3 regions of the Rhizobium sp. Leaf321 genome follow, and region 3 is predicted to be linked to each of the others. Evidence: predicted binding sites of a transcription regulator. Region 3 holds the regulator's gene; each other region holds the start of a gene.
What was found. Region 3 encodes PhoB, which activates phosphate uptake and scavenging genes when phosphate is short. Its sites were predicted from a motif close to TGTCATNNANCTGTCAT; they were not measured.
Positions count from the first base shown of each region.

Region 1: the regulator PhoB is predicted to act here: its motif matches at 1,439-1,455, upstream of ASF70_RS13115 (bifunctional 2',3'-cyclic-nucleotide 2'-phosphodiesterase/3'-nucleotidase).
Region 2: the regulator PhoB is predicted to act here: its motif matches at 1,222-1,238, upstream of ASF70_RS02235 (NAD-glutamate dehydrogenase).

Region 1 is NZ_LMOF01000007.1:69,586-71,854, forward strand. Features, by position in the region: gene ASF70_RS13115 (bifunctional 2',3'-cyclic-nucleotide 2'-phosphodiesterase/3'-nucleotidase) at 1-1,359, opposite strand, end outside; gene ASF70_RS13120 (PadR family transcriptional regulator) at 1,632-2,269, shown strand, end outside.
Region 2 is NZ_LMOF01000003.1:122,995-125,263, forward strand. Features, by position in the region: gene ASF70_RS02225 (carbonic anhydrase) at 1-217, opposite strand, end outside; gene pdxY (pyridoxal kinase PdxY) at 286-1,161, opposite strand; gene ASF70_RS02235 (NAD-glutamate dehydrogenase) at 1,335-2,269, shown strand, end outside.
Region 3 is NZ_LMOF01000006.1:366,841-369,109, forward strand. Features, by position in the region: gene phoU (phosphate signaling complex protein PhoU) at 18-731, shown strand; gene phoB (phosphate regulon transcriptional regulator PhoB) at 857-1,540, shown strand; gene ASF70_RS08220 (EamA family transporter) at 1,522-2,269, opposite strand, start outside.

The sequences.
Region 1 (2,269 bases), on a different contig from region 3:
GGTGAAGTAATCCGCACCGCCGCGACCGCCGGCCTTGAAGGGAGCGGCAGCGGACAGCACCGGGAGGTCCTTGTACTCGCCTTCCTTCAGCATGTCCTTGATGTACCAGGTCTGCGCATTTGAGACGATCTGCACCGACGGATCATCCGCGACCAGCGCGAAGTAGGAATAGAGCGGCGCAGATGTCTTGCCGACCGGGCGGCGGATATAGGCAAGCGTCGCCTCGTGTTCCGGCTTGATGGCCGCTGTGACCTCAGGCTTGTCCTTGACGTCGGCAACGATCTTGCGATTTTCGTCACGGTGATAGATCGGTCTGACTTCCGAGGTGGAATCGACGATCTTCCAGCCGCTGCCATCCTTTTCGATCAACAGGTCGATCAGACCCATATGGGAGCCCCAGAACCCGGCCATGACGGCGGGCTTGCCCATCAGCGTGCCTTTCTTGGCATCAGCGCCGGCAATGCCCTCGAAATCCTTTGGACCCGGGAAGACCAGATGCTGGTGACCGGTGAAGATCGCATCGATACCCTCGATCCCTGCGAGATAAAGAGACGCGTTTTCCATCCGATCGCTCTGGCCGGAACCATCGATGCCGGAATGAGAGAGGGCGATGACGATGTCGGCGCCTTCCTCCTTCATGACGGGCACCCAGGCCTTGGCAGCATCGACGATATCGCGCGTCTGCGCCTTGCCCTCAAGATTCTTGCTATCCCAGGTCATGATCTGTGGCGGCACGAAACCGATAAAGCCGACCTTGATCGGGGTCGACTGGCCGGAACCGTCGCGGATCTGCTTTTCGATGATCACGTAGGGTTTGAAGAAGAGATCGTCGTCCTTGGCACTGGAGGCAAGCTGGCCCTTGGTCAGGTTGGCGCATACATGCGGGAAGCCGGATCCTGCAAGAACCTTGAACAGGAAATCGAGGCCGTAGTTGAATTCGTGGTTTCCAAGCGTGCCGACGTCATATCCCAGCACGTTCATCGCAGTGATCACCGGATGCTTGTCGCCCTCCTTCATGCCACGCTCATAGGCGATGTAGTCCCCGAGCGGATTGCCCTGCAGGAAGTCGCCGTTGTCGATCAGCATCGAATTTCCGGCTTCGGCTCGAATCGAATCGATGATCGAGGCGGTACGGGCCAGTCCAAGTGTGTCGTTCGGCTTGTCGGCATAATAATCATAAGGGAAGACATGCACGTGGATGTCTGTCGTCTCCATCAGCCGCAGATGCGCCTGGTTGGCGGCCGCGCGTGCCGCAAACGGGTGGAGCATGACCAGCGCCGATGTGGCCGCAATGCCACCGAGAAGGGATCGGCGCGAGACCGCATGATTTTCGAAAAGGTCTTTGGTGAAAAGCGACATCTAATATCTCCCTCCGGATCACTGATGGAGGCGAGCTTAGGCACAATCGCCCACGGACGCATCCCTAAAATGACGGTCGGCGAAAGTTCGGTGACTGCCGGGTAACGACGCGACGGTCAATCCGGGTCGACCGCACCGCGCGCCGCAGATAGCTCGAAAAAAATCCGCCACAAAAATCAAACGGATATGACTTAGATATATCTGGCAGCTTGCAGTATTGCGGAAATGTGCTAGCTTTAGATATATCGAAAGATACTCTAAAGGAGAGTAAGATGTTTCAACGATTTGAAACCCACAGAAGCTGCAACGCCGATCGCTCGGGCTTCGAGGGACTATTTACCATGCGGGGCGGTCCGTTCAGCAAAGGCTTTGCGGGTAGGGGTTTTGGCGGAAAAGGCGGGCCGGGCGGTGGTCGTGGCTTCGGCGATGATGGCGAGGGTCGTATCGGTCGCTTTCTGATGCAGGGCGATCTCAGACTGGTCGTCCTGGCCTTGATCGAGAAAGAAGCCCGCCACGGCTACGAGATCATAAAACATATCGAAGATATGACGTATGGTTTCTACGCACCCAGCCCCGGCGTCATCTATCCGACGCTGACCTATCTTGAAGAAGCCGGTTACGTGACGGCTGAAGCGGATGGCAACAAGAAGCGTTACACCATCACTGACGAGGGCCGTGCGCACCTCGATGAGAACCGCAGTTTCGCAACGACCATCCTCGAGCGCTTGTCCGAGCTGGCTGAAAAGATCAAGCAGAAGCAGGAACGGCACGAACACCACCGCGATCACGACAGGGGGCCACATCATGACCGCGGCCCGGCTCTGCCGCGCAGTGTGGAAGCGGCGCTTCTCAACCTGAGAGAAGTGTCGGCTCGCAGGATCGAACAAAACGACAAGGCTGCGGGCGATCT
Region 2 (2,269 bases), on a different contig from region 3:
GTACCATGTTGGCGACGTTGCGGACCACGAAGAGTTCTCCCGGACCGCAGTCGAAGATCGTCTCGGGCGCCGCGCGACTGTCGCAACAAGCAACCAGGAGCGTATGCGGCTTCTGGCCGGTATCGGCGAGCGCGCGGTAGCGCTCCCGCTCGTCGCTGTAGCGACCACTCATGAAGTTACGGTAGCCCGAAAGCAGTTTTTCTGGAAATTCGCTCATGGCTCACGATTATCGTGCAGCCAGACGAGAATCAACGGCCATTGTGTGGATGCGCATGCTCTTTGAGCTTACGGCTTGCGCCTCTTAAGGGGATGCACGAGCCGGCGCATCTGGACCATCGCCATCGGCGTCGAGAGGCTGGCGGCATCCATTTCCAGGGTCAGCTCGTTGGCCCCGCGCTTTACCGAACGCGCCAGCACTTCGAACACGCTGGCAGTCGTTGTCTGCAGGGCTTTCTCTTCATCCATGCCGGACATGACGCGGGCGAGAAAAACCGCCGAGAGCAGGTCTCCGAGCCCGTTCGGGGCGTGGTCGATCAGCCGGTGTTCAGCCAGCAGCGCATGATTGCCGGTGAGATAGAGATTGCCTGTACTGCCTGTCATCATCGGCACCGCCGAGGTCACCAGCATCCGCGGCGGCCCAAGCGCGATCGCTGCCTCCATGATCGCATTGTTATCATCGAGCGGTGCACCCGAGAGCCAGGCAAGCTCGTATCGGTTCGGCGTGGCGATGGTGGCAAGCGGCAGAAGCTCGTCGCGGATTGCTTCGGCTGTCGGCTGCGGGATATAGAGCCCGCCGAGATCGCCCATCACGGGATCGCAGACATAGATAAGGTCCGGGTTGTTTTTCCGCAGCGCCTCGATCAGTCGTGCCACGGCGCGCGGCTGCGCGGCAGTTCCGAAATACCCGGTCAGCACCGCCTTCACTTCGCCGAGCCATGGCGCCCGGATGAGATCGTCTATAGCCTTGTCGAAATCCGATTCGGGAAACGTCAGGCGCGTCGAAGGACCGTGCCCGGGATGCCAGGGCAGAACGACGGTCGGCATGGCCCAGACGGGATATCCCAGGGTCTCGAGCGCGAAGACGGCGGCCCGGTTACCGACCGAGCCACGGATCACATGGCTGGAAATGACGATGACCGCGCCTGAATTACCCTGCATGATGCTTGCTTTCGACGTTATCGAACCGTTGATCGGATCTCTGTGTCGACATGTCAACAAGACGTGACACGCCTATGACAAATTCCAGCCGCAAGCACCGGTGAGACACCGCGGCAAAGCATAATGACATTGGCTGCGTTTTATCGCACGTTGAGAAAAAATTTAGGGAGAGACAGATGGCAGGCCGGCAAAACCCGAAGCGGGACAAGCAGATCGAGAAGGCGGGCAAGATTGCGGCCGCTTCCGGCATGGAGGACCATCTCGATCCCTTCCTGATCTTCAGCCGCGCCAGCAGTGACGATCTCGAAAACTACACGCCAGAAATGCTTGCCCTGTGCGCGGGACATGCCGCAAGACGGCTGAAAGCCTGGACGCGAATCAAGGCCGACATCACAATCGAAACCCTTGATGGCGTCGAGCCCGATGGAATGCCCGTTTCGATCATTACGGTGATCGATCGCAACATGCCCTTCCTGTTCGATTCGGTCATGGGTGAGGTGACGACGGCCTATCGCGACCTCACGATGGCCGTCCATCCGATCCTCGTCATCGAACCCGGCAAGCAGCCGACGCTTCACTCGAGCGAGCGACCCGGCGACCCGGCCCATCACATCAGCCTGATCCAGATCCATGTGCCCCAGCTCAACGACGAGCAAGCCGACGGGCTGGTCGAGCGAATCCGCTTTGTTCTTAACCAGGTGCACCAGGCCATCACCGGCTGGTCCGCGATGCTCGGCGTTCTCAAAGACGCCCAGGCCCAACTCGTCAACGCGAAAAAAGGCAAGAAGGCCGATGCCGACGAGGCGTATGCTTTTCTTGACTGGCTAAGGAACGACAATTTCACCTTCCTCGGAATGCGCGAATACACCTATTCGGGCAAGGGCGCCGATGCCAAGGTGGAGCGCGGCAAGGGCAGGGGCCTCGGCATCCTGTCCGATCCGGATGTGCTCGTGCTGCGACAGGGCAAGGATCAGGTCACGACCACGCCCGAGATCCTCGAATTTCTCGACGGCCCGGATTTCCTCATCGTCGCCAAGGCCAACGTCAAATCCGTCGTGCACCGTCGCGCCTATATGGATTACGTCGGGGTGAAGCGCTTCGACGAAAAGGG
Region 3 (2,269 bases):
CATCAAGGATCAGACACATGGTTTCGACCCATATTCTCTCGGCCTATGACGAGGAACTGAAATACCTGAACCGCCGGATCTCCGAAATGGGCGGTCTCGCTGAACAGATGTGCGGAGATGCCGTGCGTGCGCTCGTGAACTCCGACTCCGCACTGGCCCAGAAGGTCATCTCGGACGACGTCATTCTCGACCACGCCGAGCGCGATATCCAGGACAAGGCGATCGTCACCATCGCCAAGCGCCAGCCGATGGCGGCTGACCTTCGCGAGATCATCGGCACGCTGCGCATTGCAGCTGACCTGGAACGCGTCGGCGACCTTGGCAAGAACACCGCCAAGCGCGTGCTCGCCGTGCAGGGAACAGGCGTCCCGCGCAAGCTCGCCCGTGGTCTGGAGCATCTTTCCGAACTGGCGCTGGTGCAGCTCAAGGACGTTCTTGATGTCTTCGCTAACCGCTCTGCGGAAAAAGCCGAGATCATCCGCCAGCGCGACGAAGAAATCGACGCGATGTACACCTCGCTGTTCCGCGAACTCCTCACCTACATGATGGAGGATCCGCGCAACATCACCACGTGCACCCATCTCCTGTTCTGCGCCAAGAACATCGAGCGCATCGGCGACCACGCGACGAATATCGCCGAGACCATCTACTACATCGCGACCGGCGCACAGCCGGAGGGCGAACGTCCGAAGGACGATACGTCCAACATGCTCGGCTCCGCCGGGACATGATGCAGCTCTCCCGAAATCGCCTGCCGGTTTCGCGACAATAACTGCCAAAACCAATGACCTGAAGCAGCGCGAGCGGATCTGGCGGATCTAAGTGCGGTTCGGGACGAGTGACGGAGCAAGTCGGAATGCAGCCGAAGATCGCAGTCGTGGAAGACGAAGAGGCCCTCAGCGTCCTCCTTCGGTATAACCTGGAGGCCGAGGGATACGAGGTCGATACCGTGCTTCGCGGTGACGAAGCGGAAATCAGGCTTCAGGAGCGCGTTCCGGATCTTCTCATTCTCGACTGGATGCTGCCGGGCGTTTCGGGCATCGAACTGTGCCGTCGCCTGCGCATGCGGCCGGAGACGGAACGCCTGCCGATCATCATGCTGACGGCGCGCGGCGAAGAAAGCGAGCGCGTTCGCGGGCTTGCCACCGGCGCAGACGACTATGTGGTCAAGCCTTTCTCGACGCCGGAACTGATGGCCCGCGTCAAGGCGATGCTGCGCCGTGCCCGACCGGAGGTCCTTTCGAGCGTCCTCAAATGCGGCGATATCGAACTCGATCGCGAAACCCATCGCGTTCACCGCAAGAGCCGCGAAGTTCGCCTCGGGCCGACAGAGTTTAGACTTCTGGAATTCCTGATGGCGTCGCCCAGCCGCGTCTTTTCGCGCTCGCAGTTGCTCGACGGCGTCTGGGGCCATGACATCTATGTCGACGAGCGTACCGTCGACGTGCATGTAGGGCGCCTCCGGAAGGCGCTCAACTTTTCCAACATGCAGGATGTCATCCGCACGGTCCGCGGTGCCGGCTACTCGATGGAAGCCTGAGCACCGCGTCTCCTAGCCGGCAGCGTCATGGCAATGACACCGGCCACGACGCAGGCGAGGCCGAGCCAGGCTGTCGAGGCAAGCGTTTCGCCGAGAAACACGACGCCGATGCCAACGCCGATCGGCACCCGCAGATAGGCCTGCGCCGTCGTGCCGACGGAGCCCAGCGTCTGCACCAGCCGGAAATAGATGACGAAGGCGAGCGGCGTCGAAAATACCGCCAGCGCCAATAGGGCGAGCATGGAATCGGTGCTGGGAGTCAGCGTCCAGGGCCGGTCGACCACGAGGCTCACGGGAATGAGGATGGCAGCGCCTGCAGTCAGCGATCCCGCGGCGGGCATCATCGGGTCCAATCCCTTAAAATTCTTGCCGAAGATGGCAGCCGCCGCATAGCAGATCGTCGCCGCCACGATGGCCAGTTGCGCCCAGAGGTTCTCGCCCGAGCCGGCAAGCGCCTCCATGCCGACGATCAGGCATATGCCGACAATGCCTGCCGCAACTCCGAACAGCTTGGTCCCAGAGACGCTCTCATGGCGGGTGATCAGCGCCGTCAACAGAAAGGCGAAGATCGGCGTCGTTGAACTCAAGATGGTGGCAAGGCCCGCATCGGTCGTCTGTTCGGCCCAGGCAATCAGGGTGAAGGGGACAGCGCTGTTGAGGCAGGCCTGAACCGTGAAGAGCGTCCAGGTCTGCCGGTCCGTCGGCAGCTTCAATCCGCGAAGGCGCAGT